Regions from separate parts of the Cupriavidus sp. CPT47-8839-RL05A genome, predicted to be linked through region 2. Evidence: predicted binding sites of a transcription regulator. Region 2 holds the regulator's gene; each other region holds the start of a gene.

Region 1 (4,285 bases), on a different contig from region 2:
CCCTTCGCGTTCAAGCAGCCGCACGGCGTCGAGGCCGGCCTGCGGCACGAACATGTCGACCAGGCAGGTGGCAAACAGGTAGGCCTGCGTGGGGGCAGGGCCGGTGGGGTACTGACGATCCTTCATGTCTCGCTCCGGACGTGCTGGGGTCGCACGTTTCGGCGCATAATTCCCGCTTCCGCGCGGCGGTACAAATTGGTTGGACCAATCTGCGCAACGACGCGCGCAAGCTCAGGAGCGAGGACACACGGCATGACGGCAGCGGCAGCAAGGCACGGGCGCACCCGTGGGCGCGTGGAGTCGGTCATGCGCCGGATCGAGACCGCGCTGCTCGACGGCACCTGGCCGCCCGGCACGCGGCTGCCGGCCGAGCGGGTGCTGGCCGGGCAATACGAGGTCGCGCGCAACACCGTGCGCGAGGCGATCCAGCGCCTCGCCGCGCGCGGCCTGCTGCAGAGCCGGCGCGGTGCCGGGGTCTACGCCACCGACCAGCTGCGCGCCGGCATTGCCTCGCCCTGGGGCCAGCTGGTGGCCGACCACCCCGCACTGCGCGACGACATCCTGGAGTTCCGCCGCGTGCTGGAGGGCGCGACCGCGTATTTTGCGGCGCTGCGCGCGGATGCCGCTGACGTGAAGCGGATCCGCGCCCTGATGGCCGAGCTGGAACGCGCGCGCGCCGCCGACGACAAGCAGGCAGAGGCCGATGCCGATGCGCAGCTGCACGACGCCATTGCCCAGGCCTCGCACAACACCATGTTCCTGCACCTGCATACCAGCGTGATCGGCATGCTGCGCGAGCACATCACCATCAATGGCACCGGCCTGCGCGAACAGGACGACGGCGCGTCAGACCTGCTGCTGCTGCAGCACCGCACGCTGTGCGATGCGATTTGCGCGCGGCGCCCGGAAGAGGCGCGCACCGCCATGCAGACCCATATCGACTTCGTGCGCAGCCGGGTGGAGCAGGACGGCGCCTGAGCAGGTATTGGTCCTACCAGCGCCGCGGCGAGCCGGCTGCGGCACTCAGATCAGTCCGGCGCCGGCCAGTTCCCGCTTCAGGTAGGCATAGAAGATCGGTCCGGCGATCACGCCCGGGATGCCGAACAGCGTTTCCATCAGCAGCATCACCATCAGCAGTTCCCACGCCGCGGCCTGGATGCGCGCACCGATGATGCGCGCGTTCAGGAAGTACTCCAGCTTGTGGATCACCACCAGGAACACCAGCGACGCCACCGCGATCGGCAGCGACACCGACAGGGAGGCCACCACGATGGCGGTATTGGAAATCAGGTTGCCCAGCACCGGCAGCAGCCCGGCAACGAAGGTGATCACCACCAGCGTCTTGGTCAGCGGCAGGTGCACGCCAAAGAGCGGCAGCACCAGCAGCAGGTAGATCGCCGTCAGCACGGTGTTGATGGTGGAGATCTGGATCTGCGCGAAGATGAACTGCGAGAACGCCTGCTGCAGCGCGCGTGCGCGCGCCACCAGCGCCGCGGCCAGCGGACGGCGATTGGGCCGAACCACCGCGCGATACAGCGCCACCATCGCGCCGATCACCAGCCCGATCAGGATATGCACCAGCGTGCGCAGCACCTCGGCGCCCAGCTTCTGCGCCATCGCGGCATGCTCGCGCAGCGTCTCGATCAGCGTGTTGGCCAGCTCGTCCACGCCCTTGGGCAGCGCATCGCTAAGCCACGGCGGCATCTGCCCGCGCGAGCGGTCGATGATGTCGGCCACATGGTTGAGCAGCCCGTCCAGGGTATTGCCCTCGCCACTGACAAAGCGCACCAGCAGCCAGCCCGCCAGCGTCAGCCCCAGCAGGATCAGCGCCGACAGGATGGCCACGGCCAGGGCGTCGTGGCGCTGGTGCAGGCGCTGCAGGCGCGGCGCCAGCACGTCCACCAGCGAGTACAGCAGCAGCCCGGACAGCAATGCCGCCACCAGGTTGGCGTGGAGCACGGTCCACAGCGCCAGGGCGGTCAGCAGGTAGGCGACGGTGCCGACGCTGTACCACGCGGCCGGCAGCAAGCGCGGGGTGGTGGTCGGGTCGGGGTCTTTCATCGAGGTCTCCGGCATGCAAATTGCTCAAAATTTATTCTGAATTCTCGCCGATCCAGATGTTGTTCCTGAGTCAGGCCGTGTGCGCTGAGGCGATGTTGGCATCACGGCACACGCAAAGGCTGTCTATATTAGGGGGAATCGCGCCCGGCAAGGCGCCCGGCGCACCGCTGTCATCGTTTTCCCCAGAGTCCAGGAACGGAACGCATGGCCTACACCCACACCATCGGCACCCACCGCCACGTCTTTGCCGACCTGCGCACGCTGCTGGCCCGGGCCAGCCCGGCGCGCTCCGGCGACGCGCTGGCGGGCGTTGCCGCGGCCAGCGAGCAGGAGCGGATGGCCGCGCGGCTGGCGCTGGCTGAGGTGCCGCTCAAGCAGTTCCTGACCGAGGCGCTGGTGCCGTACGAGGACGACGAGGTCACGCGCCTGATCCTGGACCGGCATGATGGCGCGGCCTTTGCCGCCATCGGCGCCACTACCGTGGGCGACCTGCGCAACTGGCTGCTGCTGCATGAAACCGACAGCGCCACGCTGGCGCGGGTGGCGCCGGGCATCACCCCGGAGATGGCCGCCGCGGTCAGCAAGCTGATGCGCAACCAGGACCTGGTGGCGGTGGCGCGCAAATGCCAGGTGGTGACGCGCTTTCGCAGCACGGTGGGGCTGCCGGGCCGGCTCTCGGTGCGGCTGCAGCCCAACCACCCGACCGACGATCCCAAGGGCATTGCCGCGTCGATCATCGACGGGCTGCTCTATGGCTGCGGCGATGCCACCATCGGCGTCAACCCGGCTTCGGACAACCTGGGCGCCATCGTCTCGCTGCTGCGCATGATCGACGAGCTGCGCAGCCGCTTCGACATCCCCACGCAATCCTGCGTGCTGACCCACGTCACCAATACCCTGCGCGCGATCGGGCAGGGCGCGCCGGTGGATCTGGTGTTCCAGTCGGTGGCCGGCAGCGAGCGCGCCAACGCGGCCTTCGGCATCAGCCTGGCGCTGCTGGCCGAGGCGCACGACGCCGCGCAGGCGCTGGCGCGCGGCACCGTTGGCGACAACCTGATGTACTTCGAGACCGGGCAGGGCAGCGCACTGTCGGCCAATGCGCACCACGGCGTCGACCAGCAGACCATGGAGGCGCGCGCCTACGCGGTGGCGCGCGCGTTCGCGCCGCTGCTGGTCAATACGGTGGTGGGCTTTATCGGTCCCGAATACCTGTACGACGGCAAGCAGATCATTCGCGCCGGTCTGGAAGACCACTTCTGCGGCAAGCTGATGGGGGTGCCGATGGGCTGCGACGTCTGCTACACCAACCATGCCGAGGCCGACCAGGACGACATGGACACGCTGCTGACGCTGTTCGGCGTGGCCGGCATCAATTTCATCATGGGCGTGCCCGGCGCCGACGACATCATGCTGAACTACCAGAGCACCTCGTTCCACGATGCGCTGTACCTGCGCGAGGTGCTGGGGCTGCGCCCCGCGCCGGAGTTCGAGGCCTGGCTGCAGCGCATGGGCATTGCCGATGCCAGCGGCAGGCTGCTCGAGCCCGCCGCGCGCCAGCCGCTGCTGCAGATGGCCCACAGCCTGTAAGGTGCAGCCGATGACGGACAGACGCCCGCCACCCGCCGATCCCGCCAACGCCGATGCCGACCCGTGGCAACGCCTGCGCCAGTTCACGCGCGCGCGTGTAGCGCTGGGCCGTACCGGCCACAGCCAGACCACCGATGCGGTGCTGGCCTTCGGGCTGGCCCATGCGCAGGCGCGCGATGCGGTGCACCTGCCGCTGGACGTGGGCGCGGTCACCGCGGCGCTGGATGCGGCGGGGGTACAGAACCTCGCCGTGCACAGCGCGGCGCCGGACCGCGCGCACTACCTGCGGCGCCCCGACCTGGGCCGGCGCCTGGACGATGCCAGCCGCGCGCGGCTGGCCGCAGCACGGCCTGGCGAGGCGCCCGATGTGGTGTTCGTGGTTGCCGACGGCCTGTCAGCGCTGGCCACGCAGACGCACGCGCTGCCATTGCTCGATGCCACCCGCCCGCGCCTGCCGCCGACATGGCGCATCGGCCCGGTGGTGGTGGCCGAGCAGTCGCGCGTGGCGCTGGGCGACGAGATCGGCGAGCTGCTGGGCGCGCGCCAGGTGGTGATGCTGATCGGCGAACGGCCGGGCCTGAGTTCGCCCGACAGCCTTGGCATCTACCTGACCCATGCGCCGCGCACGGGCCGCACC
Region 2 (4,285 bases):
ACACGGCTGCCGGCGGCGGCAGCGGCGACGCCGCGGCCGCCAATCCGTCCGGCCGCGTACGCGCGGTGCTGTCGCCGCGCCAGGACCAGAAGGCCGGCGCCACGGGCAGCAGCGGCTCGCCGCTGGACCTGAAGCCGGCGCCCGCGCCTGCCAACAAACCCTGACGCCTGGCGCCGGCTGCGTGCATCGCATGCGGCCGGCGCCGGAAACGCCTGAACGCCAGACTGTGCCAATGACCGATACCGCAACCATCGCCGACAAGCCTTCCGTCGAAGCCTCCACCGTCCTTGCCGGCGGCAGCACCCTGGTCGTGCGCCACCTGAAGAAGCGCTATGGCTCGCGCACGGTGGTCAAGGACGTCTCGCTCGACGTGAAGAGCGGCGAGGTGGTCGGCCTGCTCGGGCCCAACGGCGCGGGCAAGACCACGTCGTTCTACATGATCGTGGGCCTGGTGGCGCTGGACGAAGGCGATATCGTGCTCGACGGCGACCACATCAGCGGCCTGCCGATCCACGAGCGCGCGCGCATGGGGCTGTCGTACCTGCCGCAGGAAGCCTCGGTATTCCGCAAGCTCAACGTCGAAGAGAACATCCGCGCGGTGCTGGAGCTGCAGCTGGACAAGGGCAAGCCGCTGGCCAAGGCCGAGATCGAGCGCCGCCTCGATTCGCTGCTCGACGACCTGCAGATCGCGCACCTGCGCAACAACCCGGCGCTGTCGCTGTCGGGCGGCGAGCGCCGCCGCGTGGAAATCGCGCGCGCGCTGGCGTCGTCGCCGCGCTTCATCCTGCTGGACGAACCCTTCGCCGGCGTGGACCCGATCGCCGTGGGCGAGATCCAGCGCATCGTCAGCTTCCTCAAGGCGCGCAATATCGGCGTGCTGATCACCGACCACAACGTGCGCGAGACGCTCGGCATCTGCGACCACGCCTACATCATCAGCGAAGGCACGGTGCTGGCCGCGGGCCAGCCCGAGGAAATCATCGCCAATGACGCAGTGCGGCGCGTCTACCTGGGCGAGAACTTCCGCATGTGATGCAGCGGCCTGCCATGGAGCGGCAGGCCTCTTCGCGGGCGCACGTGGGCCTGCCACAGCCAGCAGCGATCAGACCGCATAAGCGATAGCAATTTCCGTTCCAACAACGGAAAGATGCGCATAGAATAGGTCGCATGAAACCGTCGCTACAGCTCCGCCTTTCCCAGCATCTGGCCCTGACCCCGCAACTGCAGCAGTCGATCCGGCTGCTGCAGCTTTCCACGCTGGAACTGCAGCAAGAGGTCGAACAGGCGCTGACGGAAAACCCTCTGCTCGAACGTGAGAACGACTGGATCGAAAGCCCGCTGCGCGTTGCGGCCGACGGCTCGGTCAACCTGCAGAGCGCACCGGCGCCCGCGCCGGCAGAGCCGCAGGGCAATGGCGAGGCCCGCGCCGATGGCGCGGCTGACGACGACAGCTATGGCGACAGCGGCAACGGCGACGACTATGGCAGCGGCGACTGGAGCCTGGACGACTTTGCCCGCCGCCCCCAGGGCGACGAGGATGAAAAAACGCCGATGCAGCTGCGTGAAGCCGAGCCCACGCTGCGCGAGTACCTGATGGAACAGCTCACGCCGCTGAAGATCTCCGCGCGCGACAAGGGCCTGGCCATCTTCCTGATCGAATCACTCGACGATGATGGCTACCTGAGCGCATCGCTTGAGGAGATCTGCACGGAGTTGCCGGAAGAACTCGAGTTCGAGATCGAGGAAGTCCACGCCATCCTCACGCTGCTGCAGAGCTTCGACCCGCCCGGCGTGGGCGCGCGCAACGCCGCCGAGTGCCTGGCCCTGCAGTTGCGGCGCCTGACGCACCCGCAGCGCGAACTGGCCCTGAACATCGTGACCAACCACCTGGAGTTGCTCGCAGTACGCGACTACACGCGGCTGAAGAAGGCGCTGCAGGTCGATGAAGCGGCGCTGAAGTCCGCACACGAACTGATCCGCTCGCTGGCGCCCTACCCCGGCCATGCATACAGCCGCCCGGAGGCGGACTTCGTGGTGCCGGACGTGTTCGTGCGCAAGGGTGGCGGCGGCTGGATCGCGCAGCTCAATCCGGATGTGATGCCGAGGCTGCGCATCAATGACATGTATGCACAAATCCTGCGTGGCGCGAAGGGTGAGTCCGGCACCGCCGGGCTGCAGCAGAAGCTGCAGGAGGCGCGCTGGCTGATCAAGAACATCCAGCAGAGGTTCGACACAATCCTGCGTGTCTCGCAGGCCATTGTCGAGCGTCAAAAGAACTTTTTCAGCCACGGCGAAATCGCCATGCGCCCCTTGGTTTTGCGGGAGATTGCCGATACACTGGGTTTACACGAGTCAACCATCTCCCGGGTGACGACCAATAAATATATGGCAACGCCGATGGGTACTTTCGAACTGAAGTACTTCTTCGGCAGCCACGTGTCCACCGAAACCGGTGGCGCGGCTTCATCAACGGCCATCCGCGCCTTGATCAAGCAACTGATAGGAGCCGAAGACCCGAGGAATCCCCTTTCCGACAGTCGCATTGCCGAACTGCTGGGCGAACAAGGCTTCGTTGTCGCACGCCGCACCGTTGCCAAGTATCGCGAAGCCCTGAAGATCCCCGCAGTCAATCTCCGCAAGTCTTTGTAGCCGAGCCCACCGCCTGCCTGGTGAGGCTCTTTCAGAAGGAGAAGCGCTATGAACTTCAAGATCAGTGGACACCACCTGGACATCACGCCCCCTCTGCGTGAGTACGTGGAAACGAAGCTGGAGCGAATCGTCAGGCATTTCGATCAAGTCATTGGCGTTAGTGTGCTGCTCTCTGTCGACAACCATAAGGAAAAGGACCGGCGTCAGTACGCGGAAATCAATCTACATCTCAAGGGCAAGGACATCTTTGTCGAAGCGCATCACGAAGACCTGTATGCAGCGATCGACGCACTCGTCGACAAGCTGGACCGTCAGGTGATCCGCTACAAGGATCGCGTGCAAGGCCACGACCGCGAAGCGGTCAAGTACCAGATGGCCGCAGCGCAAATGCAGCAATGACCGTGCCCGGCAGCCCCGCAGCGGGCTGCTGAATCAGGATTGAACAGGCAAGCCGCGCCACGAAGCGCGGCTTTTTTGCGCCCTCGCGTTCCCGGTTGCCGCCGGCATGCCGCGCCCGCACTGGCGGCGCGGCCCGGCTGTGGCGCCGGAGCCAATGCTTTTCACCCGAATGAGCAAGGGTGTTCGCAAGCGCTGCGCCAAGGTGTATGCTGCGCCATACAAAGAGAGGGAATCCTGGCCGTGCCCCGCACCGGTGCACCGGCTCCCCGCCGCGGAGGCACGATTGCATCACCATGTATCGTTCTGCACCGGCTTGCCCCGTTGCGCTGCACAATGCGGGAGTAGTCGCTGCTCTATAATGGGCCGGACGCCTCCGGCCAGGCCAACGGCAGGCCGGAGCCAGCCCACTGCCCGGCGGAACGGTCCGCCCGCTAACTGAAATCCTGCGCATCGCCCATGAATCGTTTGGCCAAATTGCTGCCACCCGGCAACATCACCCTCGACGTCAGCGTCACCAGCAAGAAGCGTGTGTTCGAGCAGGCCGGGCTCCTCTTCGAGAACAACCATGGTGTGGCGCGCGCCATCGTGACGGACAACCTGTTCGCGCGCGAGTCGCTTGGATCCACCGGCCTGGGCGCCGGCGTGGCAATCCCGCACGGCCGCATCAAGGGCCTGAAGCAGCCGCTGGCCGCGTTCATGCGCCTGGCCGAACCAATTCCGTTCGAATCGCCCGATGGCAAGCCGGTATCGCTGCTGATCTTCCTGCTGGTGCCCGAACAGGCTACGCAGCAGCACCTGGAAATCCTGTCCGAAATCGCGCAACTGCTTTCCGACCGCGACATGCGTGAAGGGCTGGCCACGCTGCCCACGCCCGATGCCGTCCATCAGTTGCTGATCACATGGCACCCCTGATCCCCTGATCCCCCAAGCGGGCCGGCACCAGACCGGGCAGGCGCCAAGGCGCTTCGCAAACCGCCCCACCAGTCATACCGCATGGAACTCACCGGCGTCACCTCCCAGTCCATCTTCGACGACAACGCAGCCGACATCAAACTCTCGTGGGTGGCCGGCCTGGAAGGTGCGGACCGCGCCTTCGACGTGGAGTTCGCCCGCGAAGCCACCTCCGCCGCCGACCTGGTGGGCCACCTGAACCTGATCCACCCCAACCGCATCCAGGTGCTCGGCAAGCCCGAGATCACTTATTACCAGCGGCTGGACGACGAGACCCGCAAGCGCC
Region 3 (4,285 bases), on a different contig from region 2:
GCTGGTGCTGGTGCCCCACCTGCACGAATTCTTCCAGGCCTACCCGGACCTGAAGCTGGACCTGACCATCAACGGCAAGCCGATCGACCTGCTGCAGGAAGGCGTGGACGTGGTGCTGCGCGTGGGCACGCCGGTCGAGGAATCCATGGTGGCTCGCCGCATCGGCCATGTGCAACTGGCGTTCTACGCCTCGCCGATCTACCTGAACCGCTTCGGCATCCCCCACGACCTGGCCGAACTGGCCCAGCACAAGGCGGTCAATTTCCTTTCCAACCGCACCGGCCGTGAAATGCCATGGCCCATGGCACGCGGCATGGAGCGCAGCGAGGTGCTGCTGCCGTCGGCCATCTCCACCAACGATGCCGATGTCTACATGGGCTGCGCGCTGGAAGGCCACGGCGTGGCACGGGTCTCGCGCGCCATGGCCGAGCCCTATGTGGCCAGCGGCCGGCTGGTGGAGGTCATGACCGACTGGCAGACCGAAGAACTGCCGATCTCGGCGATGTATCCGCAGAACCGGCACCTGTCGGCCAAGGTGCGGGTGTTCGTCAACTGGGCGGCGGACCTGTTCTCGCGCCACCCGCACTTTGGTGCGGCACAGCAGCGGCTGGCGGTCGCGGCCTGATGGCGTGATTGGCTAGTATCCGCAGTTAGTGCGGTATGTAGGACAAAACCGGAAATCGGCCTGGCGCCGGCCAGCCTATACTGTTTCTTCCGAAATCATGACAAGAAGAGGAGTCCGATGAAACAAGTGCTTACCCCCCTGGCGGCCTGCATTGCCGCGACCATTGCACTGGCCGGCTGCGCCGGCTCCGGCAAGACCTCCTCGTCTGCGGCCAGCGCGTCCGCCGCCAGCACCAGCACCGGCAGCAGCGCCAAGGCGACGGCCACGCTCCAGCCCAAGAGCGGCGCCAATACCGCCGGCACCGTGACCTTCCAGCAGCAGCCCGGCGGCGTGATGATGACCGCGGCGATCACCGGCCTGCCGCCCAACTCCGTGCACGGCTTCCACGTCCATGAGAAGGGCGACTGCTCCGCGCCTGATGCGATGAGCGCGGGCGGCCACTTCAACCCGACCGGCAAGCCCCACGGCCAGATGACCATGCCCGACCACCATGCCGGCGACATGAACAACGTCACCGCGGACGCCAGCGGCAACGTTCGCGTCAGCATGCTGCTGCCGGACCTGACCGTTGGCACGGGCGCCAACGGGGTGATCGGCCGCGCGGTGGTGGTACACAAGGACCCGGACGACTACAAGACGCAGCCGACCGGTAATGCGGGCGGGCGGATCGCTTGCGGGGTGGTGGCGGCTTCGTAAGGTAGGAATAGCGAACCAAGAACTCCTGCGAACCCGTCGGGGTTCTCCCTCTCCCGCAAGCGGGAGAGGGGAGCAAACCGTCGGCATGGAAATTCTTCCGCGCCTCAATACCCCTTGAAATTCGCATTCACCCGCTGCCGCAGGTAATCCCCCGCGCTGATCGGCGGATACTTGCCGCCCGGCCCTTCGATCATCGCACCGCGGTTGGCCTGGCAGAAGAACGCCATGCTGTAGCGCGGGCCCATGTAGTCATCCGGCGCGGGATTGCGCACGCGATGGAAGTTCGACGGCAGCCGGTCGTCGCTCCAGCGCATCAGCATGTCGCCGATATTGCAGGTGATGACTTCCTCGTCCGGGTCGATCGGGGTCCATGCCTGCGCCTCCATCTCCTTGCCGGGGCAGACCTGCAGCCCGCCCTGGCCGGGGCGCTGGAACAGCAGCGTCAGGCAGTCGAAATCCGTATGCGCACCGGCGCGCCAGAGCTCCAGCTTGTCGCGCAGTTCGGGCGGGATCGCGTAGTAGTGCAGCAGCCGCAGCGTGCTCTGGTAGTCCGGCGCCCGCGGATCGTGCGCCTGCGTGAAGAAGTCGCTGGCAAAGCCGAGCTTGCCGGCGAAGCATGACAGCACCTTCATGCCCACCTCCCAGCATTGCGCCTCGAAGGCAAGCATGGTGGCGCGGAAGCCTTCCAGTTCGTCATCGCCGGGCCACAGCCCGGCCATGTGCGGGCGCGTGATCTGGTAGGACTCCTTCTGGTCCGGGGTGCCGGTCGAGGGGCGCACCTGCGCGCGGCTTTCCCAGCCGGCGTTGTTGGCCTTCTGCAGCGGGTATTGCGCCTTGACGGCGTCAGGCAGCGCGAAGAAGCGCTCGGTCATGGCAAAGGCTTCGCGCACGCTGGCCAGGTCGATGCCGTGGTTGGCGATCTGGAAGAAGCCGACGTCTACCGATGCCTGCCACAGTTCGTCAGCGATTTGCGGCTTGCGCCGCGCGTAGTCGGACAGGTCGATGCGGCGGATCTCGCGCTGGCGGGTTTCCGAACCGAACGCGCCCATGCGCGATTCGCGATGGAGTTCGGCCAGGGCGTAGGCGGTGTCTGGTTGGCTCATGGTGTTCCTTGTGCAAAGCGGATCAGGGATTGGCCCCTCGCCGGCACAGGCAGACCACCCATGGCAACGCACGCCGGGACAACGCGCTCCTGAGGTCGCCTGTGCCAGCCTGCGCGATGGCGCGGGGCACGGACTTCAAGGGCAATTCCCGGCCATCCGGCGCGCGTCTGCGACGCCCCGCGCGGATGGTGAACGCTTCTACTCTTGCCCGAGGTCATGCAGGTTCCGGGCCAGGGGTTTTGCACCGGGATCGCAGCGATTGCGCCGGGGCTTGCGCCGTGATGGCGCATTCGGGGCAACGGCTTGGTGCATGGCGCCGCGCAGCGCCCGGCACGGATCCTGCTGAAACCGCAGCGGAGTAGAAGCGTTCAGCGGCACGCCGCCCGGAAATTGCTCCCGATGATGTGCACGGTCCCCGCGCATGCCCTGGCCGCATGCCGGCGCGGCATGGTGCCGGCGTCCCGGGAGGCCACGCTCGCCTTCCGCACTCGCGCCACCCGCCCGCGCACGCATCGTCCAGTGACATTCGTTCCGGAGAAAGACATGCGTCGCCGTTCCTTCCTGCGCGCCACTGGCGCCACCGCCCTGCTTGCCGCCGCCCCGTTCGCGGTGCCCCATGTCCGCGCGGCGGGCTCGCTGCAGAAGTTCAAGTTCAATCTCGGCTGGAAGGTGGAAGCCTCGGGCGCGGGGTTCCTGCTGGCGCACCAGCGCGGCTACTACAAGGACGCCGGGCTGGACGTCACCATCGATACCGGCAACGGCTCGGCTTCGGCCATCAGCCTGGTCGCGGGCGGCGCCTATGACTGCGCCTCGGCCGACCTGGCGGCGATGATCGAATTCAACACCACCAATCCGTCCGCCGCGCTCAAGGCGGTAGCCATCCAGTACGACCTCAATCCGAACGCGATCCTGGTGCGCAAGGGCAGCGGCATCGTCAGGCCAGCGGACCTGGCCGGCAAGTCCATCCTGGGCCAGCCGTTCAATGCCTCGCGCAAGCTGTTCCCGGTCTTCGCCAGGGCGCAGGGCTTCGACCCCGGCGGCGTGAAGTGGGAGAGCGTCACGCCCGATATCGGTGACACGCGCTTCGTCAAGGGCGACTTCGATGCCGCCGCCTACTTCTTCTTCACCGGCCTGGTGAACCTGAAGGCGCGCGGCATGGGGCCAGAGAAGATCACCGTGTTCCGCTTCTCGGACTACGGCATGAAGTCCTACGGCAACGGGCTGGTAGCCAACCGCAAGAGCATGACATCCGATCCGGAGGTGATGAAGGCCTTCGTCAAGGCCTCGACCCGCGGCTGGCTCGACGCCATTGCCGATCCCGCCGCGGGCGGTGCCGCGGTCAAGGCGCGCGAGCCGCTGGCCGACCAGGCGCTGGAGACTGAGCGCCTGCGCCTGATTGTCGACGGCACCATGAAGACGCCCGACACCCGGCGCGACGGCTGGGGCGCGGCCACGCCGGCACGGCTGCAGGCAACGCTGGATGAAACCGTCGGCGCCTTCGGCATCAAGGCGCCGCTGACGGTGGCGGACATCTGGACTGACCAGTTCCTGCCCGCGCCATCAGACCGCCGCCTCAAGGCGTAAGGAGAGCACGCCCGTCTGTATATCGTCCCTGGCCTGGGCGATGCGCCGGAGCCCCGTGGCGCGCCAACACTTCCCGCTCCCGGTGCGTAATTAAGCCCGCGGCCCGCGCGGCATGGCAACATGGCGGCATTGCCGTAACGATCGGCCCCCGCGAGGGGTCCGACAGGACCCGCCATGCCATCGCCGACAGACGCCGCGTTCGCCCCCCACCGCCGCCTGCGCGCCAATTCGCTGCTGCTGTGCTGCGCCGCCCTGCTCGGCGGCTGCGCCTTGCCGC

The links. The regulator sigma-54, encoded in region 2, starts transcription at its own class of promoters, with help from an activator protein. The targets are predictions, from matches to a motif close to TGGCANGNAANCTGCTTT.
Region 1: a site for sigma-54 is predicted at 2,071-2,088, ahead of AC3WVS_RS15205 (ethanolamine ammonia-lyase subunit EutB). Genes of this name have one in related genera too.
Region 3: a site for sigma-54 is predicted at 2,640-2,657, ahead of AC3WVS_RS10350 (isopenicillin N synthase family dioxygenase). Genes of this name have one in related genera too.

What each region holds. Positions count from the first base shown of each region.
Region 1 covers NZ_JBYTEG010000011.1:63,451-67,735, reverse strand. The annotation lists gene AC3WVS_RS15220 ((Fe-S)-binding protein) at 1-126, opposite strand, end outside; gene AC3WVS_RS15215 (FadR/GntR family transcriptional regulator) at 307-978, shown strand; gene AC3WVS_RS15210 (AI-2E family transporter) at 1,024-2,061, opposite strand; gene AC3WVS_RS15205 (ethanolamine ammonia-lyase subunit EutB) at 2,266-3,648, shown strand; gene eutC (ethanolamine ammonia-lyase subunit EutC) at 3,659-4,285, shown strand, end outside.
Region 2 covers NZ_JBYTEG010000009.1:114,684-118,968, reverse strand. The annotation lists gene lptA (lipopolysaccharide transport periplasmic protein LptA) at 1-164, shown strand, start outside; gene lptB (LPS export ABC transporter ATP-binding protein) at 233-1,033, shown strand; gene AC3WVS_RS13085 (RNA polymerase factor sigma-54) at 1,168-2,649, shown strand; gene hpf (ribosome hibernation-promoting factor, HPF/YfiA family) at 2,698-3,048, shown strand; gene ptsN (PTS IIA-like nitrogen regulatory protein PtsN) at 3,505-3,960, shown strand; gene hprK (HPr(Ser) kinase/phosphatase) at 4,042-4,285, shown strand, end outside.
Region 3 covers NZ_JBYTEG010000007.1:113,301-117,585, forward strand. The annotation lists gene AC3WVS_RS10340 (LysR family transcriptional regulator) at 1-625, shown strand, start outside; gene AC3WVS_RS10345 (superoxide dismutase family protein) at 743-1,321, shown strand; gene AC3WVS_RS10350 (isopenicillin N synthase family dioxygenase) at 1,426-2,424, opposite strand; gene AC3WVS_RS10355 (ABC transporter substrate-binding protein) at 2,968-4,008, shown strand; gene AC3WVS_RS10360 (phospholipase D family protein) at 4,183-4,285, shown strand, end outside.